DNA from 3 places in the Micromonospora sp. NPDC005299 genome. Region 3 is predicted to be linked to each of the others. Evidence: riboswitches for the same ligand, from Rfam matches in the RefSeq annotation. Region 3 holds a riboswitch; each other region holds the start of a gene.
What was found. Region 3 has a riboswitch for cyclic di-AMP ahead of ACFYPD_RS23145 (coiled-coil domain-containing protein). Riboswitches for the same ligand answer to the same signal wherever they lie in the genome.

Region 1 (11,961 bases), on a different contig from region 3:
GCCGGTGATGGAGCAGGCCGGGACGGAGATGTGACCGACCGGGCGGTCGAGGACCTGCTGCGCGCCCTCACGCCGCAGGTCCTCGGCGTGCTCGTCCGCCGGCACGGCCAGTTCTACGCGTGCGAGGACGCGGTCCAGGAGGCGCTGCTCGCCGCCGCGACTCAGTGGCCGGCGCAGGGCGTGCCCGACCATCCCCGCGCGTGGCTGGTCACCGTGGCGACCCGCCGGCTCACCGACGAGTGGCGCAGCGAGCGGGCCCGCCGGGACCGCGAGGTCGCCGTGGCGGTCCGGGAACCGGCGTACGCGGCGGTCGCCCCGCCCGCCGACGAGGAGCCGCCGAGCGGGGACGACACGCTGAAGCTGCTCTTCCTCTGCTGCCATCCGGCGCTCACGGTCAGCGCCCAGGTGGCGCTCACGCTGCGGGCCGTCGGCGGGTTGAGCAGCGCCGAGATCGCCCGGGCGTACCTGGTGCCGGAGGCCACGATGAGCCAGCGGATCCGCCGGGCCAAGCAGCGGATCGAGGCGGCCGGCGCCCGGTTCGCCATGCCCTCGGCGGCCGACCGCGACGCGCGGCTGCGCGCCGTGCTGCACGTTCTCTACCTGATCTTCAACGAGGGTTACACCGCCTCGAGCGGTGCCGAGCTGCACCGGGCCGAGCTGACCGGCGAGGCGATCCGGCTGGCCCGGGAGCTGCGCCGGCTGCTCCCCCACGACGGCGAGGTGGCCGGGCTGCTGGCCCTCATGCTGCTCACCGACGCGCACCGGGCGGCGCGCACCGGCCCGAGCGGTGAGCTGGTGCCGCTGACCGAGCAGGACCGCACCCGCTGGGACCGGGCCGGGATCTCCGAGGGCGTCGCCCTGGTGACCGAGGCGCTGACCTGGTCGGCCCCCGGCCCGTACCAGGTGCAGGCCGCCATCGCGGCGGTGCACGCGGAGGCGCCCACCGCGGCCGACACCGACTGGCCGCAGATCGTCGCGCTCTACCGGGTGCTGGCCCGGCTCGCGCCGAACCCGATGGTCACCCTCAACCAGGCCGCCGCGGTGGCCATGGTGGACGGCCCCCGGGCCGGGCTCGCCCTGCTGGCCCCGCTGGACGCCGACGAGCGGACCACCGGCCACCACCGGCTCGCGGCCGTCCGCGCCCACCTCCTCGAACTGGCCGGCGACCGGGACGACGCCCGCACCGCCTACCTGGCCGCCGCCCGCGCCACCACCAGCCTGCCCGAGCGGCACTACCTGGAGGTACGCGCCGCCCGGCTCACCACGGACCGGTGACGCTCAGAACAGGCGGCCGCGGTACGGGTGCGGCCGCCCCCACCGCTCCTCCCACTGCACCAACTCGGCCTGCCAGCCGGGCAGGTCGGGCCGGTACTCACGGATGAGATCGGGGTTCTCCGGGCGACTCACCAGGAACCGCCAGTACGCCTCGACCGCCTCGCGCACCTCGTCGAGCGAGTACCGACCGCCCTCGCCCGGGACCCACTCGTTCCGGAACTCGACGCCGCCGGCGGTGAAGCGGACCTCGTACTTGTCGCTGTCCCACTCGTCCTCGAGCGGCCGGCCGTGCGACACGTCGTCGACCATCGCGAGGGCGTCGAGACAGACCGACTGGTAGACCGAGATGTCGGTGATCAGCCAGGCGCCGAGCGCCCGGTAGCGCTGATCCGTCACCTCGAACAACGGCAGGCGAAACTCGTCGAGCGAGAAGGTGATGAACGCCAACAGAGGTCCTTCGGATCAGGGGACGACCGGCCATCCGTGCGTGAAGCCGCCCGAGCCATTGTAGAAACCCTCGATCACGAGGTCCTTGTACTTACCACGCCACATCTGCGTGCCCGGCACCGGCCGTGCGCCCTGGAAGGCGCCGCTGATGGCGTTGTCCACCTGAGCGGGCGTCCAGTCGTCCGGGAAGAAGGAACTCTCCCCGCCGTTGCCCTTCTTCGGCTTCCAGGCGCCGTGCGGCGGGTTCATTGTCGAGTCGAAGAACTCGGGCTTGGCCCGGTACGCCCCGGTCTTCGGATCCCGGACGACGGTCCCCGGCTGCAGCCTGCGGCCCGGGAAGTCCTCGCCCCCGGGCCGGTAGTGGTAGCCGGACCCCTTGGGCATGCCCGGCTTCACATGACCACCGAAGACATGTTCGGTGAAGTGCGGGTTCATCCGGTCGGGTCGGTTGCGCGTCTTGGTGCGCTTGAGAAAACGCAACGCGGCCCGCATCAACCGGCCGCCGGCCTTGCCTCCGCTCATGCCACGTCACCCGTCGAGGAGTTTCCAGAGCACCTCTTGGACGAGGTTGCCGACGATGGTCCGGGCCAACTGCTGGAAGATCGGGATCTCCAGGAGCGAGGCGCCGAAGGTGACCGCCGCCGTGGCGATCGCCTGGGCGATCTGGATGGCGAGGATGACCAGCTGCACGATCACGGCGATCTTCAGGGCGAGCACGATGGCCCCGCAGATGATCAGCCCGGTGCCGGTGAGCACGGCCGCGGTCACCCCGTCACGGAGGCTGTCGGCGGGGCTGTCCTCCCGGTTCCACCAAGACTGGAAGGCCGTGATGTCCTGGCCGGTGTGGCTGGTCCAGACGGCGGTGGCCCCCGTGTTCGCCTCGGCCACGACGCCGGACAGGGTGCCGGAGAAGCCGATCCAGGCGTTGCCCATCTCGAAGAGCTTGACCTCGTCCGCCTCGGGCCAGGTGTAGCCGAGGATGCCGAGCAGCGAGCGCAGCTCGCCGGGAAGTTCCAGACCCACCGTCAGCCTCCCAGCGCCTGTCGCAGCCCGTCGAAGCCCTGCGTGATGGAGGCTTCGATCTCGGCGTAGCGGGCGGCCATGCCGGTGAGGTCGGTGCCGGCGGCGGCGATCTCCTGGAGCGCGGTGTCGAAGCACTCGAAGGCGAACGCGGAGACCTCGTCGTGGGCGGCGCCGATCAGCGAACCGATGTCGTCGGAGCCCCAGGGCCGGCCGAAGGCGGCCAGCTCGGCCTGGAACGCCGTCAGGGCCTCGCTGAAGCGGGTGGCCACGTCGCCCAGCGCGCGACCGGAGCCGCCCAGCCCGTCCGGGTCGACCTCGATCGCCATCACCGGCCGCCCTGGCCGGACAGCCGGTCCTGGGCCTGAACCAGCGCATCGGTGAAGGTGGTGAGCTGCCGGCCGGCGTCCTCCTGGATCCGGCGCAGTTGCTCGCCGAGGGAGCCCAGGTCGACCTGGCCGGGGACGGCCGCGGTCGCCTTCTCCTGAAGGTCGGCGAGCGCCGCGTTGACCGCCCCGCTGATCTCCTCGGCCAGGGATTCGCTGGGCAGCCGCATCACCCGGGGGTCGAGGTTCAGCGCGGTGATCCGCCCGGGCGGACCGGCCGTCACCCGGACCAGGCCGTCGGCCGCCTCACCAGTCCCCTCCGGGGGCGGGGGCGCCTCGCCGTCGGCGCCGGCGGTGAACCGCCCCAGCGCGGACATGGTCTCGGACAGCACGCGGCCGAGGCCGGACGGATCGACGGGCTGGGCCATGGGCGTAGCTCCTCCGGGTCGAGGTCGCTTCGCATCCTACGAACTGTCCGCCACCGATGTGACCCCAGGGTGAGTCACTGTGGACTGTCTAACAGGGAGACCCGGCGAGCGTCAGGCCCGGCACTCCCGGGTGAGCCGCTGCGGGATCTCGACGAACGTGGAGCCGAGCCACTTCACCGGGGTCGACGACCTCGCGCCGGCCTCGATCCTCCGGGCCGCCTCGCCGACCAGCGCCTTGATCTCCGGATCCTCGGCCCGGGCGGCCTGCCCGCGTACGTCGTCGGCCAGGTCGGCCAGGTCGGCCTTGACCTGATCGTTGATCTGCTCGGGGGTGAGCTGCCGGCGGGTCGCGGCCGCGGAGTCGGCGGCGATCTCCTTGCTCTTGGCGATGATCAGCTTGTCGACCGCGGCGCAGACGGCGGCGGTGTTCGCCGCGGTGACCGGCGAGGGCGTGGCGGTGGCCGCGGGAGGGGCGGTGACGCCGGGCGCCGCGGTGGCGCTGGGCGCGGCGGTCGACTCGGCGGTCGGCTCTTCGGTGGACTGGCAGGCCGCGGCGAGCGCGGTCATCGTCACCAGGGCGGCGGCGCGGATCGCGGTGGTACCGGACATCGTTCTCCCGTGCGGTCGGCGGCCGTCGTTCCGGCCGGAGCGGGCGGTGAGGACGCGTGGCGGCCGGGGCCACCGCGCGCAGCACGCCGGGCCGGCAGGGCTGCCGGCCCGGCGAAGCGTACGACTCTGGGTCAGCTCTTGAAGGCGTCCTTGATCTTCTCGCCGGCCTGCTTCAGGTTGGCGGCGGCCTGGTCGTTGCGGCCCTCGGCCTCGAGGCGCTCGTCGTCGGTGGCCCGGCCGACGCCCTCCTTGACCTTGCCGGCGGTGTTCTCGGTCGCGTTGTCGATCTTGTCGTCGATACCCATGGGAACCTCCACTCAGCAGTTTCCTGACCAGGTGGAGGTACCCCGGCCGCCACCCGCTCAACCGCATCGCCCTCACCCGGAGTGAACGACGTGCCGCCGCCCCCGGAGACCGGGACCGGCGGCACGCGGCTGGTCAGCCGACCGGGCGGAAGCCGCGCAGCCGGAGGCTATTCGCCACCACGAAGACCGACGAGAAGGCCATCGCCGCGCCGGCGATCATCGGGTTGAGCAGGCCCGCGGCGGCCAGCGGCAGGGCGGCCACGTTGTAGGCGAAGGCCCAGAACAGGTTGCCCTTGATGATCGCGAGGGTCCGCCGGGACAGCCGGATGGCGTCCACGGCCGCCGTCAGGTCGCCCCGCACCAGGGTCAGGTCGGACGCCTCGATGGCCACGTCGGTGCCGGTGCCCATGGCCAGCCCCAGGTCGGCCTGGGCCAGCGCGGCGGCGTCGTTGATCCCGTCGCCGACCATGGCGACGGTCCGCCCCTCGCCCTGGAGCCGCTCGACCACGTCCACCTTGTCGGCCGGCAGCACCTCGGCGATCACCTCGTCGATGCCGACCTCGGCGGCCACCGCCTTGGCCACGGTGGCGTTGTCGCCGGTGAGCAGCACCGGGGTGAGCCCCAGCTCGCGCAGCCGGGCGACGGCGGCCCTGCTGGTCGGCTTCACCGCGTCGGCGACCGCGAGGACGCCGCGGGCCCGGCCGTCCCAGCCGGCCAGGACCGCCGTCCGGCCGGCGGCCTCCGCGCCGGTCGCCGCCCGGACGACCTCCTCGGGTACGTCGAGACCGCGCTCGCGCAGCAGCCGGAGCCGCCCGACCACCACCTGCCGGCCGTCGACCGTGCCGGTCACGCCGAGGCCCTCGGCGTTGGCGAAGCCGGCGAGCGCGGGCAGCGGTCCCGCCTCGGCGGCGCCGTCCGCGACGGCGCGGGCGATCGGGTGCTCGGAGGCTCCCTCCAGCGCGCCGGCGAGCCGGAGCAGTTCCCCGGCGTCCTCACCCTCGGCGGGCAGCACGTCGACCAGGGTCATCTTCCCGGTGGTGACGGTGCCGGTCTTGTCCAGCACCACGGTGTCGACCTGGCGGGTGGATTCCAGCACCTCCGGCCCCTTGATCAGGATGCCGAGCTGGGCCCCCCGCCCGGTGCCGACCAGCAGCGCGGTCGGCGTGGCGAGCCCCAGCGCGCACGGGCAGGCGATGATCAGCACCGCCACCGCGGCGGTGAACGCGGCGGTCGTCCCGGCCCCGGTGCCGAGCCACCAGCCCAGCGTGCCGGCGGCCAGGGCGATCACGATCGGCACGAAGACACCGGAGATCCGGTCGGCGAGCCGCTGCACGGCCGCCTTGCCGGTCTGCGCCTGCTCCACCAGCCTCGCCATCTGCGCGAGCTGGGTGTCGCCGCCGACCCGGGTGGCCCGGACGACCAGCCGGCCGCCGGCGTTGACGGTGGCCCCGACCACGGTGTCGCCCGGCGCGACCTCGACCGGCACGGACTCGCCGGTGAGCATGCTGGCGTCGACCGCCGAGGTCCCCTCCGCTACGACGCCGTCCGTGGCGACCTTCTCGCCGGGGCGGACCACGAACCGGTCGCCGACCACGAGCTGGTCCACCGGGACCCGGGTCTCCTGCCCGCCGCGCAGCACCGCGACGTCCTTGGCGCCCAGCTCCAGCAGGGCGCGCAGGGCGGCGCCGGCGGTCCGCTTGGACCGGGCCTCGAAGTAGCGGCCGGCGAGGATGAACACGGTCACCCCGGCCGCGGCCTCCAGGTAGATGTTGCCGGCCCCGTCGGTGCGGGTGATGTCGAAACGGAACGGGTGGGTCATGCCGGGCATCCCGGCGTCGCCGAGGAAGAGGGCCCAGAGCGACCAGCCGAACGCGGCGAGGGTGCCGAGCGAGACCAGCGTGTCCATGGTCGCCGCGCCGTGCCGCAGGTTGATCCAGGCGGCCCGGTGGAACGGCAGGCCGCCGTAGACGACCACCGGAGCGGCCAGGGTCAGCGACAGCCACTGCCAGTAGTCGAACTGCCAGGCCGGCACCATGGCCAGCACGATCACCGGCACGGTCAGCACGACCGACACCCACAACCGGGTACGCAGCCCGCGCAGCTCGTCCACCGGCTCGGCGGTCGCCTCGGCGGCGGCCTGCGCGGGCGGCGGCGGGACGACGGCCGTGTAGCCGGTCTTCTCCACGGTGGCGATCAGCTCGGCCGGGGTGACCTCGTCGGCGTACCGGACGGTGGCCTTCTCGGTGGCGTAGTTGACCGTGGCCTCGACGCCGTCCAGCCGGTTGAGCTTCTTCTCGATCCGGGCGGCGCAGGAGGCGCAGGTCATGCCGCCGATCGCGAGTTCGATCAGGTTCGGCGCGACCGGCAGGGACTTGGCGGATGTCATCGCGGCACCTCCCGTCAACTGTGCCCGTGCCCCGGGGTGCCGTGGCCGGCGTCCGGGGTCGGTGCGGTCGTGGGGGCCGGCGCGGCGGGCGTCGGCGTGGGCTGGTCCCCGGCCAGCACGGTGAACTCCGCGGTGTGCACCGCGTCGCCGTGCCGGAAGTCCAGGTAGAGACGGTACGCGCCGGCCGAGGGCACCTCGGCGGCGAAGGTGACCGCCGGCCCGGCCGGGGTCCGCCCGTCGCCGGGCGTGCCCTCCGGGTGCACGTGCAGGTACGCCAGGTCGCCCTGGCGCAGCGCCACCAGGTGCCCGTACGCCCCGAGGTAGGGCTGGAGGTCGGTGACCGGCCGGCCGTCCCGGCTGACGGTCAGGGTGAGCCGGCTGGTCCGGCCGGGCTGCGGCGCGCCGGCGAGGGTGACTGTGTAGCCGTCGACCGTGGTGCTGGTCGCGGGCGCCGGCAGCGACCGGTGCTCCAGTGCGCCGGGGACGGTGACGTCGACCCCGAGGGTGAGCGGCTCGCCGCCGGTCGGGGTGAAGTCGGCGAACGCCCGCCAGACGCCGGGCCCGGCGAGCGGCGAGGCGACCCGCCAGGTGCCGTCGGCGGCCAACTCCGGGTGGACGTGCCGGAAACCGGAGAGGTCGCGGCGGGCGACGATCAGGTGCATGCGCTTGTCGTGCGCCACGTCGAAGCGGGTGACGGGCCGGCCGTCCGGGCCGGTGATCCGGAAGGCGAACTCGCCCGCGGGGGCGGTCACCGGCTGGAGCGTGTAGCCGCGGTCGGAGACGAGCAGCCCGCCGGGCAGGTGGGTGGTGACGGTGGCCGCGTGACCCCCGTCGCCGTGGTCGGGTCCGCCGGAGTCGTGGCCGGCGTCGGTGGCGTCGTGGCGGGTCTCGGCGGCCGGGGTGACGGGGCCGGCCAGGTGGCCGACCCCGTACGCCGTGCCGAACACCGCCGCGAGGCCGAGGGCGAAGCCGCTCAGCTTCGTCGCCGTGTTCATCGTGATACCTCGGTTCCTTCGGGTCCGCGGACCCGTCACGCCCCGACGAGGTCGTAACCGGCCTCGTCGACGGCGGCGCGGACGGTGTCCGTGTCCAACGGGCTCGCACTCGTGACGGTGACCCGGCCGGAGGCCAGGTCGACCTGGACGTCGGTGACGCCCGGCAGCGCACTCACCTCGGTGCTGACCGAGTTGACGCAGTGCCCGCAGGTCATGCCCTGCACCTGGTACGTGGTGGTGACCATCGGCATTTCCCTTCCGCCGCATTCGTTACCGTTACCCGGTGGGGGTATCGGTCACAGAGAGGACCGTACCATACCCCCGAGGGGTACGGTATCCTCGACTCATGACCGCACCGACGACCCCGACCCGGGGCTACACCGCCAGCAAGGACCAGCTCCTCGCGCGGCTCCGCCGTATCGAGGGCCAGGTCCGCGGCATCGAGAAGATGGTCGAGGACGACCGCTACTGCATCGACGTGCTGACCCAGATCTCCGCCATCCAGGCCGCGCTGGACAAGGTCGGCCTCGGCCTGCTCGACGGGCACGCGCGGCACTGCATGCACGAGGGCGCCGCCGAGGGCCGCGCCGACGAGATGGCCACCGAGATGATGGCCGCCGTGGGCCGCCTGATGAAGCGCGGCTGACCAGGACGGGGGCGTGGGGAGAAACGCCATGGGCGCCGACCACACCCGTCCCGCTCCGTCCGCCCCGCCGCGGGTACGACGGATCCTGGTCGCGACGGTGGTACCGCTCTTCCTGATCACGGTGGTCGCCGCGCTGGTGCTCTGGCCCCGGCAGGACCGGGAGCCGGCGGACGCGCCGGCACTGCCCCGCTACCACGGCACGGTGACCCGGGTGGTGACCGAGCCGTGCCCGCCGACGCCGGAGGCGCCGGACGGCGGCCCGGGCGGGTCCGCCGGCCCGTGCGGAACGGTGACCGTCGCCGCCGAGCAGGGTCCGGACGCCGGCCGGCAGGTCGAGACGCCGATCCCCGCCGGACCCGGAGCGCCCCGGGTCGAGGTCGGCGACAAGGTGATCCTGGTCGAGCTGACCGACCCGGCCGACCCGGCGGTGAAGACCTACGACATCGCCGAGCACCGGCGCGGCACGCCGCTGGTCTGGCTGGCGGTGCTGTTCGCCGTGGCGATCGTGGCGTTCGGCCGCTGGCGCGGGCTGGCCGCGCTCGGCGGGCTGGTGGCGAGTTTCGCCATCCTGCTCGGTTTCGTGCTGCCCGGGATCGGCGCCGGCCAGCCGCCGCTGCTGGTGGCGATCGTCGGCGCCGCGCTGATCATGTTCGTGGTGCTCTACCTGACCCACGGGATCACCGCGCAGACCTCGGTGGCCGTGCTCGGCACGCTCGGCAGCCTGGTGCTGACCGGCGTGCTCGGCACCCTGGCCACCGCCGCCACCCACCTGACCGGATTCGGCAGCGAGGACGCGACCACCCTGTCGATGTTCCAGCGCGACGTGGACCTGCACGGCCTGCTGCTGGCCGGCATCGTCATCGGCTCGCTCGGCGTGCTGGACGACGTCACCGTCACCCAGGCGGCCACGGTCACCGAACTGGCCCACGCCAATCCGGCGCTCTCCCGTCGGCACCTCTACCGGGCGGCCACCCGGGTGGGCCGGGCGCACATCGCCTCCACGGTCAACACCATCGTCCTGGCGTACGCGGGCGCCTCGCTGCCGCTGCTGCTCCTGCTGGTCGCCGACTCCCGGCCGGTGAGCGAGATCCTCACCAGCGAGTTCCTGGCCCAGGAGATCGTCCGGAGCGCGGTGGCCACGCTCGGCCTGATCGCCGCCGTACCGCTGACCACCGGACTGGCCGCGGTGGTCAGCACCGCCGGGCGGCGCGGGACCACCGCGGGGCCGGCGGAGCCCTCCTCGCGGCGCCCTCCGGCCGGGCGGGACGAGGCGCTGGAGGCCCTCGGCGGGGCACCCGGCCCGCGCGCCGGCGGGTGGCCCGACGGCGACAGGAGCACGGAGGCCGCATGGTGACACTCCGCAGCGTGACGGCGGACGTCAAACGCGATCCTGGTCACGCAGGGCGAGGACGAATTCTCGCTATTGGTCGGCTTCCGGACGTAGAACCAGGGTAGGACTCTCGGGTAACCTCGCTGCCGGTCACCGCCGAAGGCGCGCACCGGCGCCAGCGGTGCCGCCGCCCAATCGCCCGCGGGCGAGCCGGGGAACCAGGTACATGGGGTGAATCCGCGCGAGCGGTAGGGGCCACTTCCGTCCCGAACCCGTCAGCTAACCCGGTCGGCGGCCGACGGAAGGGAACACTGTGACGGCACCCCTGCGCCGCTGGCTGACCCCCGTGGTGGCTGCGCTGGCCGCGCTCACCGTGCTGGTGGGGCCGACCCCGGCGACAGCCGCTCCGAGCACCCCCACCCCCTCGGGGCACTCCGAGGAAGAAGACGACCCCCTCATCACCGAGGCCATCGACGCCGCCAACCGGGCCTACCTCCAGGCCAAATCGAAGCTGGACACGTCGCGTAAGCGCCAACTCCAGCTCGCCCTCGAGGTGAAGGCGGCACAGGGCGAACTCGACGCGCTGAGCCCGCAGGTGGCCCAGATCGCGGCGCAGTCCTACCGGACCGGCCGGATGGGCGCCATGGCCATGCTGATGGAGAGCAACACGCCCGACTCGTTCGTCCGGCGGGCGGCCGCCCTCGACGAGCTGAACCTGCTGAACTCGCAGAAGCTCGCCGCCATCAACGCCGCGAAGACCCGCGCCGAGCAGGCCAAGATTGCGCTCGACGCCGAGGTACGGGAGCAGGAGAAGCAGAAGAACGCGATGGCCCGCGAGAAGGCCGAGACGGAGAAGGCGCTGAAGCTGGTCGGCGGGATCGGCTTCACCGGCGGCCTGGTCTCGGCCACCTCGCCGGTCGCCCGCGTCGGGCCGGGCCGGACCTCCGACGGCGACTGGAAGCCGGAGTCGTGCAGCGAGAACGACCCCACCACCTCGGGCTGCGTCACCCCGCGCACGCTGCACGCCTACAAGGAGGTCAAGCGGGCCGGCTTCAACCGCTTCGTGGGCTGCCACCGGAACGGCGGGCCGTTCGAGCACCCGAAGGGCCGGGCCTGCGACTGGTCGTTGCAGAAGAGCGGCTTCTCCTCGTGGCGCACCAAGGACCAGCGGATGTACGGCAACAACGTCGCCGCCTTCCTCATCCGCAACGCGGACCGGCTGGGCATCTACTACGTGATCTGGAACCGGCAGATCTGGTTCCCGGCCACCGGCTGGAAGTCCTACAGCGGACCCTCCGACCACACCGACCACGTGCACATGTCGCTGCTCTGACGACGTACGCCGAAAGGGGCCGGCCCGCGACGCGCGGGCCGGCCCTTCGACGTTTTCTCAGCTCGGTCAGCCGGCGAGCGCCGGGTCCGCGGGCGCGGCCGGGGCGGGCACGGGGGTGGCCGGCGCACCGGCCGGGGCCTGCGCCACGGTGCGCACCTCGCCCGCGCTGAGCCGGTACGACAGGCCGACCACGGCACACCGCCCGGCGGCCACCTCGTCAGCGAGCACGGCGGACCGGGCCAGCAGCGCCTCCACGGTCTGCGCGATGTGGATGTCAACGATCCCGTCGAGATCCTCGACGCCCTCCCGGGTGGCCCGGAGCAGGCTGGGCGCGACGGCGTCCACCACGGCGCCGAGGTGCCCGGACGGCGAGGTGCCGGTGCGGACCGCCTCGCGGGCGGCCTGGACGGCGCCGCACGAGTCGTGGCCGAGCACCACCACGAGCGGGGTGCCCAGCACGGTCACCGCGTACTCGACGCTGCCGAGCACCTCGGGGCCGGCGGTGTGGCCGGCGGTGCGGACCACGAAGAGGTCACCGAGGCCCCGGTCGAAGATGATCTCGGCGGCGAGCCGGGAGTCGGAGCAGCCGACGATCACGGCGAACGGGTGCTGGCCGTCGGCGACGGCTGCCCGGTGTCCGGCGTCCTGGTTGGGATGACGCGGGACGCCGGTGACGAACCGGTGGTTACCGGCGTAGAGCTCGGCGAGCGCCTGCTCGGGAGTGGTCGGCGACACTGGTCCTCACCTCGTCCTCGCGCGAAAACGCCCTGGTCAGCCGGCCGGCGACGGGGTGGCGTCGCCACCCACGGTCACACGCAGTCCAACGCACGTCAAGATTTACGTGATACGCATTTCATACGT
Region 2 (6,520 bases), on a different contig from region 3:
AAGAAGAAGCAGATCGACGCCGAGATCAAGCGGCTGACCGCGATGCTGCCGGTGACCTCGATCCGCCCGGCGGGCTGCCCGGCCATCGACGGCGTGGTCAGCAGCGCCGCGCGTACCGCGATCAAGACGGCATGCGCGCAGGTCGGCGACCCGTACGTGTGGGGCGCCACCGGCCCGAACTCGTTCGACTGCTCCGGCCTCACCCAGTACGCCTACAAGGCGGCGGGCATCTCGCTCACCCACTTCACGGGCGCGCAGTGGAACGAGGGCCGCAAGGTCTCCCGCTCCGAGGCCAGACCGGGTGACCTCGTCTTCTTCGGCAGCGACCTGCACCACGTCGGGCTCTATCTCGGCAACGGGGTGATGGTGCACGCCCCGCGGACCGGCAAGCCGGTCCAGGTGTCGAGCATCAGCACACAGCCGCTCGCCGGTTTCGTCCGGGTCAGCTGACCCGTCCCCCGAACGACGAGAAGGCCCCCGGTCCATGCGGACCGGGGGCCTTCGCCGTGGAGCGCCGCTGCTACTACCTCGGTGCGCCGATCGGGGACGGCAGGATCAGCACGTCGTCGAGGTTCGCGTACATGATCCGGTGGCCGAACTGGATCTGCACGTACCGGGTCTCGCCGCGGACCACGGTCCGGTCGTCCGGCGCGGAGCCGTCGAACGAGACCGCCCGGTAGTACTCGCTCGGCAGGACGCCGCCGACTGCGTACCGCTGGCCGGCCGCGAAGGTGTACTGGAGCGGGGAGACGCCCTGGAAGGGGATGGTGGCCGGGTAGGCCTCCTTCTCCGGGTAGGCCCGCCCGTACACCGGGATGGTGGCCTTGCCCGGCTTGGGGGTCACCACGAAGCCCGTCGACCACTTGGCCGTGGGCGCCGAGGCCGGGTTGAGGAACCAGGCCTTCTGGCCGAGGTACCAGATCGCCGTCCAGTCACCCTGCACGTCCGCCAAGGCGTACGTCTGCCCGGCCGAGGCGCGGGCGCCGTGGTCGGAGATGTACATGGTGTCCGGCGTGCCGTTCGGCCGCAGCCCGCGGTCGTTGACCAGCGGGGCGGTCGCGCTCGGTGCGGTGTGCAGGACCACCGCGGACGAGCCGCGCAGCGGGCACGGCGCGGCCGGCGGGGTGGGCTTCGGGACGCCCGGCGGCTGCTGGTTGCAACCGACGAAGGCGGGCTGGTTGGTGGCGAAGTCCGGGTCGATGGTGACCAGGCCGGTGTGCGCGTTCCCGAGGGACCGGAACGGGGCCTTCATGAGGTCGAAGTAGTGCGACCAGTCCCAGTACGGGCCCGGGTCCCAGTGCATGCCGGCCACGGTGCCGGCGGTGGTGCCGGGCACGTTGTCGTGGCCGATGATGTGCTGCCGGTCCAGCGGGATCTGGAACTTCAGCGCCAGGTGCCGGACCAGCTTGGCCGAGGTCCGGTACATGGCCTCGGTGTACCAGGTGCCGTGGCCGGCGAAGCCCTCGTGCTCGATACCGATGGACTTGGCGTTGACGTACCAGTTACCGGCGTGCCAGCCGACGTCCTTGGCCTTGATGTGCTGGGCCACGTAGCCGTCCACCGACCGCAGCGTGTAGTGCCAGCCCAGGTAGGTCTTCGTCTGCACCAGCTTCACGCTCGGGCCGAAGTAGCCCTCGGTGTCGTGGATGACGATGTATTCGATCTTCTGCTGGGCCGGCCGGTTGCCGAGGTCGTGGTTGCCGTAGTCGCCGGAGTTCGGGCCGTACTTCTCATAGGGGGCCGGGATCCACTCGCAGGCGAGGCGGACCGGGCACTCCAGGCCGTCCGGCCGCTCGGCGCGGCGCAGCCCCAGCTTGTGCAGCCCGGACTGGTCCGGCGTCACGGCGGTGGCGGCGAGGGTCACCCGCTGGCCGTCGTCGGTGGTCCGGGCCGCGCCGAGGCCGAGCTGGTCGTAGACCTCGTCGGCGAAGGCCGCCGCCGCGTCCTCGGTGTCCGCGCCGGAGTAGCGGGCCACCGCGCCGTACCAGGCCGCCGGGTCGCTGCCGGGGCCGACCGGCGCACCCAACTGCTTCTGGTACGAGGCGAGCAGCGCCGCCCCGCCCCGGATGTTCGCGGCCGCGTCGGTGCGCAGCCCCTCCTCGCTGAGGCCGGTGAGCGCCGCGGCGGCGTCGAGCGTCTGCAGGGACGCCTGCGGCAGCACGTCCTCCGCCGGTGCGGCCGCGATGGCCGGGTCGAGGGTGAGCGGGCGTGAGTCATCGCCCCGCGGGTCCTCGTTCTCGTCCACGTGGCCGCTGGCCGGAGTCGCGAGGACCTGCTGGGCGTCGGTGAGGTGCATCGGGCCGTAGCCGCCGCTGGTGCTCGGCTGGCCCGGGTGGGTGTCCCAGCGCGACTCCAGGTACGAGACGCCGAGCAGGACGCTCTGCGGCACGCCGTACTCCGCTGCGGCGGCGGCGTACTGCTCCTGGCGGTCGCTGGTGGGTTGGGCGGTGAGCGGTTCGGCGGCCACCGGTCCGGTCGCCACCAGCGCGGTGGCCGCCGCGACGGCGGCCGCCAGCAGCATCCGTCTACCCGACGGCGGGGGTGAGAGGTGCATCGAACCTCCAGACAGGGATGGGGGTCACTGCGTCCTCACCCTCACCCCGCACACCCTCCGGGTCAATACCTTTCCAGCAAGTAATCTCGTATGAAGAAATCCTTCATTCCGGGCGGGCAGGACGTACGGAGTGTCACGGCGTCTCGGGTTGCGGATTGATAACGACGCTCTCTACTCTGGTCAATCGTCGGCCGCGAGCTTCACCGTCCATCCCGGGTGGTGACGGTCCGACACCGCCGAGTCGCCTCCGGGCGAGCCGGGGACCCAGGTATCTGGGGTGAATCCGCAGCCACTGCGGTAGGGCGCCTCCCTTCCCGCCCGAACCCGTCAGCTAACCCGGTAGGCGGCCAGGAAGAAGGAGTACGGAAGCCCGGTGGCACACCATGCCCCGCGGCCACCGTCGGTCCGGTCGGTCGACCGGTCGACGGCTACGCCGCGTTCCCGCTGGTCCCGTTGCACCACCGCCCTCGCCGCCCTGGTCGGCTCCGCCGTCGTCCTGACCGGCGGCGCCACGGCGGCACACGCCGAACCGTCGGTCGCCGAGATCGAGCGCCAGATCGACCAGGACTGGAACAAGCTCGAACCGATCATCGAACAGGTCAACGCCACCCGCGAGCAGCTCGCCGCCAAGCGGAAGCAGGCCGCCTCGCTGGCCAAGCAGATCGCCCCGCTCCAGGCCCGGGTGGACGCCGCCCTCGGTCAGGTGGGCGGACTCGCCGCCGACGCGTACAAGGGCGACAACAACCTCTCCACCGTCAACGCGCTGCTGGGCAGCCGGTCGCCGAGCGACCTGGTGGACGGCCTCGCACTGCTCGACCGCTTCGCGAACCGCCAACAGGAGCAGGTGCGGACCGTCGCGGAGCTGCGCGACCAGCTGGCCGCCAAGAAGCAGCCGCTGGACGAGATGATCACCGAGCTGTCGCGTACCGAGGCCCAGCTCGCGGCCAAGAAGAAGCAGATCGACGCCGAGATCGTCAAGCTCCAGAAGCTGCGCCTCAAGGTCTACGGCAACGGCGGCGGCGGTCCGCTGCGCCCGGCGCCCTGCCCCGCCGGCTACCCCGGCGGCCCGGCCGGCGTCGCGGTCAAGTTCGCCTGCGCCCAGATCGGCAAGATCTACGTCTGGGGCGCCGCCGGCCCGGACCACTACGACTGCTCGGGCCTGACCATGGCGGCCTGGGCCAAGGCCGGCGTCTCGCTGCCGCACAACGCCCGGCAGCAGCACAATGTGACCAGGCGGGTGAGCCGGAGCGAGTTGCGCGCCGGTGACCTCGTCTTCTACTACAGCGACCTGCACCACGTCGGCATGTACGTCGGTGACGGCTGGGTGGTGCACGCCTCCCAGTCCGGCAAGCCGATCACGATGAAGCGCGTCGACGACGGCCAGATCAACAGCTATGGCCGCCCCGGCTGAGTGGTGAGGAGGGGCCCCTTCTGACGCCTCAGGTAGCGGAAGGGGCCCCCGTTTTACCGCTTTCCGGTTGGTCAGCGGGTCGGCCAGGTGCGCCAGTTCTGCCAGGAGCGGCTCGGGGTCGGGCCGCGCTGGCCCTGGTAGCGCGAGCCGTAGACGGCAGAGCCGTACGGGTGCTCGGCCGGCGAGGAGAGCCGGAAGATGCAGAGCTGGCCGATCTTCATGCCCGGCCAGAGCGTGATCGGCAGGTTCGCCACGTTGGACAGCTCCAGCGTGACGTGACCGGAGAAGCCCGGGTCGATGAAGCCCGCCGTGGAGTGGGTGAGCAGGCCGAGCCGGCCCAGCGAGCTCTTGCCCTCCAGGCGTCCGGCGAGCTGGTCACCCAGCGAGATCACCTCCAGCGTGGAGGCGAGCACGAACTCGCCCGGGTGCAGCACGAACGGCTCGCCCTCGGGCACCTCCACCATCGAGGTGAGGTCGTCCTGCTGCACGGACGGGTCGATGTGCGTGTAGAGATGGTTGTTGAAGACCCGGAACAACCGGTCCAGACGTACGTCGATGCTGGACGGTTGCACCAGCGTGGGCTCGAAGGGCTCCAGCGCGAGCGTGCCCGCCTTGATCTCGGAGACCAGGTCGCGGTCGGAGAGCAGCATCGGAACACCATAGCGACCGGTACGGGTGACCTGCGTGTCGGACTACATCTTCGTACACCTGTTCGATAGAATGTCCGCATGGCTTCCTGGTCCGAATTCGCCGCCGACGAGCCCCGACTCGCCGACGAGATCCGCCTCCTGTTGCAGCAGTACGGGCCGGGTTTCGGCTACCTCGCCACGGTCCGCGCCGACGGCGGCCCGCGCGTGCACCCCGTCTCCCCGGTCATCACCGACGACGGGCTCTGGTGCTTCGTCATCGACTCGCCCAAGCGTCGCGACCTCGAACGCGACGGCCGCTACGCGCTGCACTCCTTCCCGCCGGAGGAGTGCGACGACGAGGCCTACGTGGCCGGCCGCGCCCTCCCGGTGACCGACCCGGCGACCGTCGCCCGGGTGGCCCGGATCGGCCGGGCCGCGCCGCAGGGCGACTGGCGACTGTTCGAGTTCACCGTCGACGTGGCGATGCTGACCCGGCGCGACCAGGTGGCCCGCCCCGGTTCCGGCCGGCCGGAGGTGCGCGTCTGGCTCGATCCGCGGGCGACCGCCCTGGCCCGGCGTGACCCGCTCGCCCCGGAAGGCCGGCGGGGCCGGCACGGCTTCGACACCCGACGCCCCGCGGCCTGACTCCGTACCCGATGGGTTCCTGCCGTGAAAAGCCGGTGCCGGCCCCGTCCGAGGACGGGACCGGCACCGGCGTGTGATGCGTGGCGGTCAGGCCGCGCGGTAGGCGTTCCACGCGGTCAGCATGCGGCTCGCCTGACCAGCGGTGAACTGGTACATGCACGAGTCGTAGGTGTAGTCCATGAAGTTGGTGATCGGGTCCTTGCCGGTGGCGGTGCAGGTGTCGCGACCGGTCGGGCACTCGAAGGCCGGCGAGGCCTCGGCCGGGGTGTCGGAGACGCTGTCGCCCGAGCCCGAGCAGCCACCCTGGAAGGTGTGGTAGAGGTTCAGCCAGTGGCCGACCTCGTGGGTGCCGGTGTCGCCCTGGTTGTAGTTGGTGGCGGTGCCACCCGGCAGCGACTCGCTCAGCGCGACCACGCCGTCCATGCTGTTCAGCTTGCGCTGCGGGAAGGTGGCCCAGCCGAGCAGGTCGTCGCTCAACTCACCCAGGTAGAGGTTGAGGGTGTTCTTGCCGCCCTCGCGCAGCGACGTCTTCATCGAGCGCTCGGCGGAGGAGCCCTGGACGATCGGGTACCAGGCGGCGTTGGTGACGTGGTGCACCTTGGTCAGCTGGAAGCTGAAGGCGGTCGCGGCGCCACCGGTGCCACCGCTGTACGCCGTGTTCAGCACAGCGATCTGCTGGGTCACCATCGAGTCCGGGATGTTGCCGCCGGCCCGGGTGCTGTCCCGCTGGATGACGTGGACGACGACGGGGATCGTCACCGTGGCCAGCGGGGTGGCCCCGGCGCCGGCGCGGAAGCTCGCCCGCTCACGCAGCGCCGCGGCGAGGTCGGCGTCACGCTCGCGGACCTGCTTGGCGGTCAGCTCGTTCGGGTCCAGCTTGGCGTGTCCGCCCTTCTTCACCCGCGCGTCCGCGTGGACGTCGGCCGGCTCGGCGCAGGAGCCGGACGGGGCGGCCGAGAAGGCCGAAGCTGCGGGGACGACGCCTACGGCGGCGGTGCTGAGCAGCAGCGCGAGGGTCGTCGACGCGACGCCGGCGGTACGCCGGGTCAGCAGGTTGGGACGAAGTCCCATGGGCCCACCTCTTTCTGCGGGCGCGACAGGGGGTATGTCACGCCCGGTCGGAGAACGTGGAGGAGACGTTACATCCGATCGACGGATTTGAGAACGCCCATATGTTGCCGTGGTGAAACTTGTTCCTGGTAGTCCGCGGGTCGCCGCGCGTGCTCGACGTGCGATCGGCTACGGGGGTGCCTGGGTGCACGGAGGTGGTGACCTCCTGTA
Region 3 (11,961 bases):
GGCCCGCGGCGGCGGGCAGGCCGCCCTGGACGTGGCCCTGGCCCGGGTGCGGCTGGGGGGCGGCGACGCGCGCGCGGCCGGCCGGGCGCTGCCCGACTGGACCGGTCCGGACGCGGATGCCTGGCCGCTGCCCGTGCGGCTCGCCGCCGGGCTGCTCGACGCGGTGCTGACCGGCGCGGCCGGCGACGACCGCGGCGCCGGGCGGATCCTGGAGCAGGTGCTGGACCTGGCCGAGCCGGAGGGCTACCGGCGGGTGTTCACCCGCGCCGAGCCGAGGGTCCGCGACCTGCTCGCCGCGCACCTCGACGCCGGCACCGCGCACTGGGCGACGGTGAGCGACCTGGTCCGCGGGGCGGACGAGCGCCGGGCCGACGAGCGCCGGGCCGACGAGTCACCGGGGCGTCCGGCCGGCCCGGAGCGGACCCTGGACGAGCCGCTCACCGAGCGGGAGCTGACCATCCTGCGCTACCTGCAGAGCATCCTGTCCAACGTGGAGATCGCGGGCGAGCTGTCGCTGTCGGTCAACACGGTGAAGACCCACGTGCGCAACATCTACCGCAAGCTCGACGCGACCCGCCGGCGGGAGGCCGTCCGGCGGGCGCGCGAGCTGCGGCTGATCTGACCGGGGTCAGGCGGTCTCGGCGGCGTCCACGGCGGCCAGCAGGTCCGCCAGGTCGTAGCCGCCGTCGTGACGCACCTCGTTGACGAAGAGCGTCGGGGTCCCGTCGACCCCGCTGCGGATGCCGCCGACGAAGTCCTGCCGCACCCGGTCGGCGTGGGCGTGACGCCCCACCTCCGCGCCGACCTCGTCGGGCGGCAGCCCGAGCTGCTCCACACCGAGCGACAGGTGCACCGGGTCGAGCTGGTCCTGGTGCTCGTAGAGCCAGTCGTGCATCTCCCAGAACCGCCCGCGCCGGCCGGCCGCCTCGGCGGTTTCCGCGGCGCTCTCCGCGTACGGGTGGACGTTGGCGATGGGGAAGTGCCGGTAGACCAGCCGGACGGTGTCGGCGCGCTGGCGCAGCACCTCGGCCAGATTGGTGTACGCGGCCCCGCAGAACCGGCACTGGAAGTCGCCGTACTCGACGAGGGTGACCGGCGCGTCGGCCGGCCCGCGGGTGTGGTCCGTCCCGGTCACCGGGAGCCGCAGCCGGGCGGTGGTGACCTGCAGTGGCGTCGTCATCGGGCCATCACCCGCCGATCCGGCGTGGCGTTCGGATCAGTCATGGTTCCCAGCCTCGCCCACGGCCGGGTGAGCCGGGATCACCCGGCCGGGGTGGTCCGCCTCACCGGCCCACGGTTACCCGGTTCTGCACCTCCCGGATGCCGGGCGCGCTCCACACCACCCGCTCGATCTCCTCGCGCTCACCGATCGAGTGGACGAACCCCTCCAGCAGCACCGTGTCGCCGTGCACCCGGACGCTGATCCCCTCCGCCTCGGTGGCGCCGTTGCGGGCCAGCGCGTCCACGATCCGCTCGGCCAGATCGTGCCCGTCGGGGCGGGCGCTCGGCCGCACGGTGATGCCGTTGCTCACCCCGCGTACGCCGGTGAGCCGGGCGACCGAGCGCTCGGCGGCCCGGCGCTGGTACTCCCACTCGACCTCGCCGTGCAGGGTGACCCAGCCGTCGGCGACGGTCACGTCGAGCGCCTCGATCGGCACGAACGCGTCCCACTCCAGGGCGCGACTGGCCGCGGTGGCGATCTCCGGGTCGCTCTTCTCGGCCGAGGTGGCGATCCGGACGGCGAGGTCGTTGGCGACCGCCCGTACCCGGGGCACCCGGTGGGCGGCCCGCTCGGCGGCCCACTTCTTGGCGTAGCTGTCCACCGAGCCGGCCAGCGTCACCACTCCCTCGGTGACGGTCACCCCGATCTCGTTGGGGCGTACCCGGGGCTCCCAGGTCAGTTCGTCGAGGACAGCGGACTGGATCTCCTGGTCGGTGCGGGTGGTCGTCGCGGTGGCCATGCTGGCTCCCTCCCGGGGTCGGTTCGCTGTTCGCCGGGCTCCGTCCGGCACGGAGTCCCGCAACCCCGATCCTGCGCGCGCTCCGGGTGACCCGCCCTCACCCGATGCGGGTGGACGGAGTGAGTGGGAGCGCTTCCACAATCCGCCGGGCGGCGGTTAGGGTGACCGACGGCAACCGTCCGTTGACCACACCGCACACACCACGGTGGCCGCCCCGACGCCGGGGGCGGCCACCGTCGCGTCCGGGCTCAGCCGTCCAGACCGGCGGGGGAGTTGGGGCGGTCGACGTCGACGAACTCGATCTCGTCGACGTCCCGCTCCCGGCTGCCGGCGGCCCGCGCGGCGGTGCCGGCGGCCCAGCCGATCGCCGCGCCGGCCAGCGCCGCGGCGATCAGCAGCGTCCAGGGCAGCGCCGGCCGGCGGCCGGCGAGCGCGTCGAAGGCGAGGCTGGCCCGGCGGCGGGCCTCCTCGGCGGCGGAGCCGACCAGGTCGGTGGCGTCGTCGGCGAGGCCGGAGGAGTTGCGGCGGGCCGACCGGGCGGCGTCCCGCACGCCGCCGCCGGCGGAGCCGGCGGCGGCGAGCAGGTGCTGCCACGCCTGGTCGGCGACCCGCTCCGGCTTGCTGCGGCGGTCCAGCAGGGTGGATCCGAACATGGTGTACCTCCTCGGGGTGCCGAAGTCCGGCGGCCAAATCGGACTCCGGGTGTCATCCGGCGCGTGACGGTTCGCTCACCGGGGCCAGTGCCCGCACCGGAGCCGGCGCAAACCCACCGGGGCGGGCCGGGTCGCGGCCGATCGGCGCGGCACCGGACGAACCACCCGAACGCGCCGGGGGCGGGTGCCACCCGGGCGTGCGCCCGCCCGCTACCCTGGGTCGGCGGATCGGCCGGGCCCCGCTCGGCCGATCGACCGGTGGGGACCCCGCGCCGCGGGGAAAACGGGAGCCCGAAGGTCCGGATTGGGATGCCCAGGTGTGCCCAGTACGCGAATTGCTCATCCCGAGGGGTGGCGACCGAGGCCGTCGGAGGAATACTCTCGGTCGCGGCCCGCGTACTGATGAGGCGCCCGTACGGGCGAGTGGAGGTGCTCGCGTGAGCCTGTCGATCGTGAAGTCGGTGCTGCCGGGTGGTGTGGTCCAGATCGCCCCGCGAGGGGAGATCGACGTCGACACCGCGTACGAGGTGCGGGAAGCGATCGCCGAGGTGCTCGCCAAGGGCCGCCCCTCCCGGATCGAGCTCAACATGCGGCTCGTCACCTTCATCGACTCGGTCGGCATCAGCGCCATGGTCGCCGGCTTCCAGACCTGCGAGGTCAGCGGCGTCAAGCTGGTGGTCACCGAGCCGAGCCGGTTCGTGCACCGGCAGCTCTGGGTGACCGGCCTGCTCGGCCTCTTCGGCGCGCCCGAGCCCTGGTTCGCCGACAGCACCCCCCAGGTGCTTCCCGGCGCCTGACCCGACCCACCCTCGCTGAGCCGCCGGACCCCGCCACCTCGCCGACCGCGGCCAGGGCCTTTCGACCCGTTGCGAGCCCGGCTCCGGTACGGGACGATCGTGCGGACCCACGACGGCGAGGGGGTGCCGCTTGCTCAGCAGCGACAGCTTCAGCTACACCGTGCAGGCCCGGTGCACCAGGGCCCACGCGGTGGCCCTGCTCGGCGACCTGAGCCGGCAGGGCGAGCTGCATCCGCTGATCGTCCGGGTCCGCCAACTGCCGCCCCGCCCGGGGGCGCTGGCCAGCTACGCGATCACCGACCGGCTGGCGCTCGGCCCGCTGCACTTCCCGGTCACCTACCAGGCCGATGTGCTGATCGCCAACGAGGACGAGGTCGTGACCGTGGCCCGGCAGCAGCCGGCCACCACGGTGCGTAACCACACCCGGCTGCGCGACGAGCCCGACGGGGTGGTGCGGATCGACGTGGAGATCACCCTCTCCGCCCCGGCGCCGCTGTTCGGCTACGCCTTCCGGCAGGCCCGGGCGGCCCACCTCGGCCTGGCCAGCCGGCTCGGCGCCACCCTGGAGGGGCGGGCGGCCTGACTCAGCCGCGCCGCCCGGCGGCCACCGGTCGCCGGGCCGCCGGTCGGGCCGGCCGCAGCCGCCCCCACGGCTTGTACGTGGACAGCACCGTCACGACGAGCAGCAGCGTGCTGGAGACGGTCGGTGCGACCACCAGGTCGACACGCAGGTGGTCGTCGGCCGCCCCGGCCAGCTCACCGAGGTGCCGGAGCCGCGGGGTGAGCAGGAGCAGCACGAGCGTGAGCACGACGGTGGTCACGGCGAACTTCACCAGCACCCAGCGCCAGCGCAGCAGCCCCCACGGGGTGAGCAGCGCGCTGGCGAGCCCGACCAGCCAGACGAGCACGCTCAGCGGGGCGAACAGCCAGGTGACCAGCAGCGCGGCCGCCGGGTAGATCACCTCCGGGTCGGCCCCGCGCAGCCCGGCCACGCCGAGGGCCAGCAGCACCAGGTCGGCGCCGAGCCACCCCAGCGAGGTGACCAGGTGCAGGGTGAGCAGGGCCTTGCGCCCGGCTGGGGAGAGTCGAATCATGCCCCCGATGCTCGGCCGTCACGGGCGTCGCGTCGTGGGCCGCGCGGCGACACCCGGCGTACGTCGTGGGGCGTAGGCCGGGTGCCGCCGGGGCGGAGATCAGTACACCGACAGGTGCACGTGGTTGGTGTGGTCGCTGGACGGGTCGCCGTTGCCCCCGCTGTACGCCTTCCAGCCGCTGCTGGGCAGCCAGATCTGCTTGAACCAGATCACGTAGAGCACGGCGAGCGCGTCGGCGTTGCGGATGAAGTAGGCGGCCAGGTTGTTGCCGTACGTCCTGTCGCCGCCGGTGGCCACGCCGCCGAAGCCGTCCTTCTGCGCGGCGAAGTCGCAGGCCCGCCCCTTCGGGTGCTCGCCCGAGCCGCTGGGCCGGTGGCAGGAGACATAGCGGGTGAAGCCGGCCGCCTTGGCCTGCTGGAGCGCGTGCAGCGTACGCGGGGTGATGCAGCCGTCGGCCGGCGTCGGGTCGTTGACGCTGCACGACTCGGGCGGCCAGGAGCCGTCGGCGTTGCGCGGGGCCGGTTTGGCGTTCGCCGAGGAGGTGCCCTGCACGCTGCCGCCACCGCTGCTGGACGCCCGGTCGTTCGCCACCTCCAGGGCGCGTTCGGCCTGCTGCTTGCGCTTGGCCATCACGGCGACCTGCTTGCGCTGCTCCTGGATCTCACCGGTGAGCGCGGCCTGCGTGCGGGTGGCCTCGTCCCGGGTCTCGATCAGGTCGCGCAGCGCCCGGTCCTCGTGCGCGGCCACCTGCTCCAGCGCCGCCGCGCGATCCATGAAGCCCTCCGGGCTGCTGCTGCCGAGCAGCGCCGCGGCCGTGCCCAGCCGCCCGGATCGGTACGCCACGCCGGCGATCTCGCCGACCTTGGCGTCGCGGACGGTCAACTCGGCGTTGACCGTCTTGAGCTGGGTGGTGAGCTGCTGCTGCCGGGTCACCGAGCGGTTCAGCGCAGTACGCGCCTCCAGCCAGCCCTTGCTGGCCGCGTCGAGCTGGGCGCGCAGCGCCGGGGTCCCGCCCTCGTCGTCGCCGGGTGCGGCGGCGAGCAGGCCGGTCGGGGAAGCCGACCACGCCGCCGAGGCGGGGGAGACCGGCGCGGTCACGACGCCGAGGGCGAGCGTCGCGACGAGCAGGGCCGCCAACCGGGCGACCGTCCGTCGTACAGGTGCCACTGGGGGCATTCACGTGTCCTTCCGTCAACCGCCGACCGGGTTAGCTGACGGGTTCGGGACGGAAGATCCCTACCGCTGACGCGGATGCACCCCACGAACGTGGTTCCCCGGCTCGCCCTGCGGGCGATTAGGCGCTGGCCGCCGCAGGCGCCGGTGGGCGCCGCCCGGCGGGGGCCGCGATCGAGCCTACCGGCGCTGTGCCGGGACGGCTCCGCTGGTGGGAGCCGGTGTCCCGGTCAAAACCGGCATAAGTGCACAATAACCACTTGGATTTAAGATTGCCCTAATTACCACTCGACCGCACCGCACGCCCCCGGAGACGCTCCGGGTTCGATCTGCAACGTGGCGTGATCGATCGAGAAGTCCTCGTGCAGGGCGGTCCGGGCGGCCGTCAGCACTTCGCCGACCTCCGCGCCCGGCGTCATGGTCAGGTGTGCCGAGGCCACCTCCATGCCCGAGGTGAGCGTCCAGACGTGCAGGTCGTGCACCTCGGCGACGCCGGGCACCGCGGCCAGCCGGTCGTGCACCGCGGTCACCTGGAGGTGCTCCGGCGCGGCCTGCACCAGGATCCGGACGGCGGCCCGGCCGAGCCGCCAGGTGCGCGGCAGGATGAACAACCCGATCGCCACGGCGACCAGCGGGTCGGCCCACCACCAGTCGGTGAGCGCGATGACCACGGCGGCGCCGATCACGCCGAGCGAGCCGAGCAGGTCGCCCAGCACCTCCAGGTACGCCCCGCGCAGGTTGATGCTCTCCTCGGCGCCGGCGCGCAGCAGCGCGAACGCGGCGATGTTGGCGAGCAGGCCGAGCACCGCCACGGCGAGCATCGGCCCGGCGAGCACCTCCGGCGGCTCACCGAACCGGCGTACCGCCTCGACCAGGACGTAGACGGCCACGGCGCCGAGCAGCACCGCGTTGGCCAGCGCGGCCAGCACCTCCAGCCGGTAGAGCCCGAAGGTGCGCTGCGGGTCGGTGTCGGCGTGCCGCGTGGCGCTGATCGCGGCAAGCGCCATGCCGATGCCGAGGACGTCGGTGAACATGTGCCCGGCGTCGGAGAGCAGCGCCAGCGAGCCGGTGGCGAACGCGGCCACCGCCTCGACCGCCATCAAGGCGGTGAGCAGCGCGAACGCGCCCCAGAGCCGGCCCCGGTGACGCTGGGCGGCGTTGGTCACCGCGCCGCTGTGGTCATGACCTGCGCCCACGCCCACACCCTTCCGTCCACCGTGCCGGCGGGCTCAATCTATGCTCACATCGCTATGTGTGCAAGTGAACGCCGGATGTGGGCCGTCGTCAGCCGACCGGGTCGAGCGTGGTGAGCCGCTGGGTGGCCCGGGAGAGCGCCACGTAGAGGGTGCGGACGCCCGACCCCGGATCGGCCCGGATCTCGCTCGGAGCGACCAGCACCACCCCGTCGTACTCCATGCCCTTGGCCTGGAGGCTGGTCACCACCTGGAGCCGGCCGCCGAGGTCGCCCAGCCAACCGGCCACCTCATCACGGCGCGGCACCGGCGTGATCACGCCCACCGTGCCCTCGACCTCCGCCAGCAGCGCGCGGGCCGCCGCCGTGGTGGCGGCGGGCAGGTCGGCGGCGGGCACCGTCCGCTCGACGGGCGCCACCCCGGTGGAACGGACCGCGGTGGGCAACGCGAGATCCGGGTGTACGCGGTGGATCTCCGCGGCTGCCACGGCGAAGATCTCCGCCGAGTTGCGGTAGTTGGTGGTCAGCTCGTACCGCTGGCGGCGGCGCCGGCCCAGCGCCTGGTCCCGGGCCCGGGCCAGCTCCTGCGGGTCGCCGGTCCAGGCGGTCTGCGCCGGGTCGCCCACCACGGTCCAGGAGGCCAGCCGCCCGCGCCGGCCGATCATCCGCCACTGCATCGGCGAGACGTCCTGCGACTCGTCGACCACCACGTGGGCGTAGTCGCGGTAGTCCTCCGGGCGCTCCCGGGCGGCGGCCCGGGCAGCCCGCTGCCGGTCGGCGAACGTGCTCAGCTCGCGGACGCCGCCGGCCAGTTGGAACGGGTCCCGCTTCGGCCTCGCCCGCTGCACCGGCCGACCGAGCAGCGCGTCCAACTCGTCCAGCAGCGCCACGTCGGCGATGGTCAGCCCCTCGCCGTCCAGGCTCCGGTACGCCTCGGTCAGCAGCCGGATCTCGGCCCCGGACAGGACGCCTCCGGCGTACCGGCGCAGCCGCTCCGGGCGGGCCAGCCAGCCCAGCACGTGGCGTGGGTGCAGCCGCGGCCACCAGGCCTTGAGGAACTCCCGGAACTCCGGCCGCTCGATGATCTCGTCCTCGAACGCGGGCTGCTCCGGCAGCCGGCCGATCCGCAGCCTGCGGGCCTGCGCCCAGAGCGCGGCGAGGACCGCGTCGAAGGCCGCCCGGCGCACCTCGTTGCGGCGCGCGCCGCGGGACAGCGTCCGATCCCGGATCGCGTCCAGCTCGGCCCGCTCCAGCCGCAGCAGCTCACCCCGGTAGAGCAGGCGCAGCTCGCCGGGGGAGTCGGGCACCGCGTCCCGGGCCGCCTGTTCCAGCACCCGGCGCATCCGCAGCGACCCCTTCACGGCCGCCACGTCGGGCGGGTCGGTCCGGGTCGCCGACACGCCGGGGAAGAGGGAGCCCAGCGAGTGCAGGGTGGCCGTCTCCTCGCCGAGGGAGGGGAGCACCGAGGCGATGTACTGGACGAACACGCTCGACGGGCCGACCACCAGGATGCCGCCGCCCGCGTACCGGGCGCGGTCGGAGTAGAGCAGGTACGCGGCCCGGTGCAGGGCCACCGCCGTCTTGCCGGTGCCCGGGCCGCCGGAGACGATCGTGACCCCGCTGCCCGGGGAGCGGATCGCCTCGTCCTGCTCCCGCTGGATGGTGGCGATGATGTCCCGCATGCCGTGGCCGGTGGCCCGGGACAGGGTCGCCAGCAGCGCGCCGTCGCCGACCACCGCCATCTCCGGCGGCGCCGACTCCGGGTCCAGCAGGTCGTCCTCGATCCGGGTGACCTGCTCCGCCGACGACTGGATCGTGCGCCGCCGCACCACGCCCTGCGGCTCGGCCGGGGTGGCCTGGTAGAACGCGGCGGCGGCCGGCGCCCGCCAGTCCACCACCAGGGTCTCGGCGTTCTCCCCGCGCACGCCGAGCCGGCCCACGTGCAGCACCTGCCCGGTACGCAGGTCCAGCCGGCCGAAGACCAGCCCCTCGTGCTCGGCGTCCAGCACGTGCCGGCGCTGCGCGGCGTGGAAGACCATCGCGTCCCGCTCGACCAGCGCGCCGAAGTTGCCGACCCGGGCCAGCCGGTAGCCCTCCCGCTCGGCGTCGGCGGCCGACCGCCGCAGTTCGGCCAGCCGGGCGTACACCCGGTCGAGATGCCGTTGCTCGATGGCGATCTCCCGTTCCAGGGTGGTCTGGTCGCTCAACGCGGGGGCTCCTGTGGTCAGACGGCGGGCTGAATGAGGGTACGGGCCGCCGACCCGGCCCGTGTCGGGGCCATGCCGCTACCCGCTGCCCGCCCGTCCGGGTTGCCCGTTATCCGGGCGTTCCCACCCGCTGCCCGGACGTGCCCGCATCTGTCCCCGAGAGCACCTGGTGCAGCACCCCGGCGACGGCCGCGGTCACCTCGTCGGGGCGTTCCATCATCAGCATGTGACCGGCGCCCGGGCAGACGGTCAGCTCGGTGGTGGGCAGCGCCGCGGCGATCGACTCGGCGCACGGCGGCGGGGTGAGCCGGTCCCGGTCGCCGACCAGCGCGGCGGCCGGCAACCGGCCGAGCGCCGCGAGGGTGTCCAGCCGGTGCTGGGCCCCGATCGAGGCGCGGAACCCGCCGATCGAGCGCAGCGAGGCGTGCGCCACCGCCGAGGTGACCAGCCGGATGTCGGCGGGCTCACAGCGGTCGCCGAAGAGCATCCAGCGGATGCTGGGGCGCAGCGCGCGCAGCAGCGCGTGCGGCGGGCGCCAGGCACCGCAGCGGGCCAGCACCCCGGCGCCGGTGGTCTCGGCGAGCCGGATCAGCCGGGCGATCCGGGGGGAGAGCCCGTAGGCGGTGTGGGTGTGCCCCTCGGCGGTGGTCGAGACGAAGACCAGGCCGGCGACGCGGCCGGCGAAGTGGTCGAGGTGACGGTGGGCGTACTCCATCACGGTCATCCCGCCCATCGAGTGCCCGACCAGCACGATCCGGCCGGACGGGACGAACTGGTCGACGACGGCGGCCAGGTCGTCGCCGAGCTGGGCCAGGGTGGCGGTGCGCAGCGCCATGCAGCTCGACCGGCCGTGCCCGCGGGCGTCGTAGGTGAGCACCCGGACCCGGTCGCCGAACCGGTCGCGCAGGCCGGCGACCTGGTGGTGCCAGCTGCGCCCGTCCAGCGTCCAGCCGTGCAGCAGGATGGCGGTGACCTCGGCGTCGACCGGTCCGGTCGCCGTCACGTGCAGGCGTACGCCGTCGGGAAGCCGCACCTCCAGGTGCTCCGGCATCTTCCACCTCCCCCGGGCCGACCGGTGTCTGCGCACCGGAGTGACCCGGCGGTCACACCGGCGTACCCGTCATGACAGCACGGCAACCGGGGTGGTGAGAAGATTCCCAACCCCGCCTCCCCGCGCCGGATCGGTGACCAGGCTGTAGGGCATGCCGCCCACTCCCGCCGCCCGCACGCCCCGGGCCGCCCTGGCCGAGCTGCTCTCCGGCAACCGGCGCTTCGTCAGCGGGCAGCCGGTGCACGGCCACGACGTCACCGCCGCCGCCGCCGTGGCCTCGGGCGACCAGCAGCCGTACGCCGTGGTGCTGGGCTGCATCGACTCGCGGGTGCCGCTGGAGGCGATCTTCGACCAGACGTTCGGCTCGATCTGCGTGATCCGCACCGGCGCGCACGTGCTCGACCGGGCGGTCTGCGGCTCGATCGAGTACGTGGTGGGGCAGCTCGGCGTGCGGCTGGTGATGGTGCTCGGCCACGAGCGCTGCGGCGCGGTGGGCTCGGCGGTCGACGCGCTGCGCAGCGGGCGCCGCCCGGCCGGCGCGCTCGGCTACGTGGTGGACCGGATCACGCCGGCGGTTCACGAGGTCGGCGCGGACGACCCGGACGCCCACCCCCTCGCCATCCGCCGGCACGTCCGGCGGACGGTGGCCACCCTGCGCGCCGACGACCTGCTGGCCGGCCCGGTGGCGGCCGGGGAGGTGGCCGTGGTCGGCGCCCTCTACGACCTGGCCACCGGCGAGGTGGCGCTGCTGCCCGAGGAGTGAGAAGACAGAACCGCCCGCCGGGGTGACCCCGGCGGGCGGTTCGTGGTGTCGCGGTGAGGGCGCTCAGCCCTCGAAGACGCCGGCCTCGACGAGACGCTTCTCGGTCTTGTCCCAGCCGTGGTCCGGGTGGACGGCGGCCAGCGCGTTGATCTCGGCGCGGACCTTGGCGGCGTGGCCGGCGGCGGCCAGCACCCGGATCTCCTCGACGAAGGCCTCGGAGTCGGTGCGCAGGTGCGCGGTCTTGCCGTTGGTCAGGTTGCGCACGTAGGCGTGCTTGCCGCCGTTCAGCGGGATCAGGTACTTGAACTCGCCCAGCACGCTGAGGGCGCCACCCTGGCCAGCCTGGCCGGCCCGGACTGACGCGCGCGCGGTCTTAGAGGTGTTGCTCGCCACGGAGGTACTCCTTGCAGACGTACGGGAGGACGGAAACCGTCCGGGGGCTGTATGTGCGGTTTGACGCCCGGGGTGAGCGTCAGCCCGCGAAGACGTGCGGCGGCACAGAACCGCCCAGAGAACTGTACACGAGCTCGACGCCTGGCTGGTCGTCGCGCCGTCAGGGAGCACAACCAGGTCAGCCGCCCGGGTATTTCCCGGTCACCGGCACCGGCGAATTTTCCGATTCGCTGGCGCACCATCCGTCACACAGGTCATCATGTGTTTCAGAGGCCACTCGGGTGGACGAGGTCGTAGGGGAAGACGCACCTCGGCTCACCGGGAGGTCACCGTGCCAACGCGTGGCGTCGTATACGTCCACTCGACCCCGCTCGCCGTGTGCTCGCACGTCGAGTGGGCGATCGCGCGCGTCCTCGTCGCGCCGGTCAACCTGCACTGGACGGCCCAGCCCGTCGATCCCGGGGCGCGGCGCGCCGAGTGCGGGTGGACCGGCAGCCCGGGGACGGGCGCGGAGCTGGCTGCTGCCCTCCGGCAGTGGCCCATGATCCGTTTCGAGGTCACCGAGGAGCCCAGTCCGGGGGTCGACGGCGAGCGCTTCATGTACGTCCCGGGGCGCGGCCTGTTCCGGGCCACCGTGGGTGCGGCCGGTGACATCCAACTCGGCGAGGACCGGCTGC

Region 1: linked by a shared signal. The riboswitch ahead of ACFYPD_RS31360 (coiled-coil domain-containing protein) and the one ahead of ACFYPD_RS23145 (coiled-coil domain-containing protein) in region 3 are both predicted to bind cyclic di-AMP.
Region 2: linked by a shared signal. The riboswitch ahead of ACFYPD_RS11445 (NlpC/P60 family protein) and the one ahead of ACFYPD_RS23145 (coiled-coil domain-containing protein) in region 3 are both predicted to bind cyclic di-AMP.

Annotation. Positions count from the first base shown of each region.
Region 1 covers NZ_JBIAKG010000017.1:26,297-38,257, reverse strand. Annotated here, with positions in the region: gene ACFYPD_RS31430 (YciI family protein) at 1-34, shown strand, start outside; gene ACFYPD_RS31425 (RNA polymerase sigma factor) at 31-1,275, shown strand; gene ACFYPD_RS31420 (hypothetical protein) at 1,279-1,722, opposite strand; gene ACFYPD_RS31415 (EndoU domain-containing protein) at 1,738-2,244, opposite strand; gene ACFYPD_RS31410 (hypothetical protein) at 2,251-2,745, opposite strand; gene ACFYPD_RS31405 (hypothetical protein) at 2,748-3,071, opposite strand; gene ACFYPD_RS31400 (YbaB/EbfC family nucleoid-associated protein) at 3,071-3,496, opposite strand; gene ACFYPD_RS31395 (hypothetical protein) at 3,608-4,105, opposite strand; gene ACFYPD_RS31390 (CsbD family protein) at 4,237-4,410, opposite strand; gene ACFYPD_RS31385 (heavy metal translocating P-type ATPase) at 4,544-6,796, opposite strand; gene ACFYPD_RS31380 (hypothetical protein) at 6,811-7,791, opposite strand; gene ACFYPD_RS31375 (heavy-metal-associated domain-containing protein) at 7,827-8,036, opposite strand; gene ACFYPD_RS31370 (metal-sensitive transcriptional regulator) at 8,138-8,437, shown strand; gene ACFYPD_RS31365 (YibE/F family protein) at 8,466-9,791, shown strand; cyclic di-AMP (ydaO/yuaA leader) riboswitch at 9,946-10,077, shown strand; gene ACFYPD_RS31360 (coiled-coil domain-containing protein) at 10,081-11,100, shown strand; gene ACFYPD_RS31355 (carbonic anhydrase) at 11,167-11,835, opposite strand.
Region 2 covers NZ_JBIAKG010000003.1:419,335-425,854, reverse strand. Annotated here, with positions in the region: gene ACFYPD_RS11455 (NlpC/P60 family protein) at 1-450, shown strand, start outside; gene ACFYPD_RS11450 (N-acetylmuramoyl-L-alanine amidase) at 524-2,521, opposite strand; cyclic di-AMP (ydaO/yuaA leader) riboswitch at 2,779-2,914, shown strand; gene ACFYPD_RS11445 (NlpC/P60 family protein) at 2,928-3,965, shown strand; gene dcd (dCTP deaminase) at 4,037-4,615, opposite strand; gene ACFYPD_RS11435 (pyridoxamine 5'-phosphate oxidase family protein) at 4,694-5,239, shown strand; gene ACFYPD_RS11430 (zinc metalloprotease) at 5,327-6,310, opposite strand.
Region 3 covers NZ_JBIAKG010000008.1:197,449-209,409, forward strand. Annotated here, with positions in the region: gene ACFYPD_RS23110 (LuxR C-terminal-related transcriptional regulator) at 1-622, shown strand, start outside; gene ACFYPD_RS23115 (DsbA family protein) at 629-1,180, opposite strand; gene ACFYPD_RS23120 (BON domain-containing protein) at 1,284-1,961, opposite strand; gene ACFYPD_RS23125 (hypothetical protein) at 2,210-2,614, opposite strand; gene ACFYPD_RS23130 (STAS domain-containing protein) at 3,052-3,411, shown strand; gene ACFYPD_RS23135 (SRPBCC family protein) at 3,542-3,994, shown strand; gene ACFYPD_RS23140 (hypothetical protein) at 3,996-4,505, opposite strand; gene ACFYPD_RS23145 (coiled-coil domain-containing protein) at 4,605-5,681, opposite strand; cyclic di-AMP (ydaO/yuaA leader) riboswitch at 5,686-5,816, opposite strand; gene ACFYPD_RS23150 (cation diffusion facilitator family transporter) at 5,960-6,874, opposite strand; gene ACFYPD_RS23155 (HelD family protein) at 6,963-9,077, opposite strand; gene ACFYPD_RS23160 (alpha/beta fold hydrolase) at 9,187-10,128, opposite strand; gene ACFYPD_RS23165 (carbonic anhydrase) at 10,280-10,891, shown strand; gene ACFYPD_RS23170 (hypothetical protein) at 10,955-11,284, opposite strand; gene ACFYPD_RS23175 (DUF3145 domain-containing protein) at 11,616-11,961, shown strand, end outside.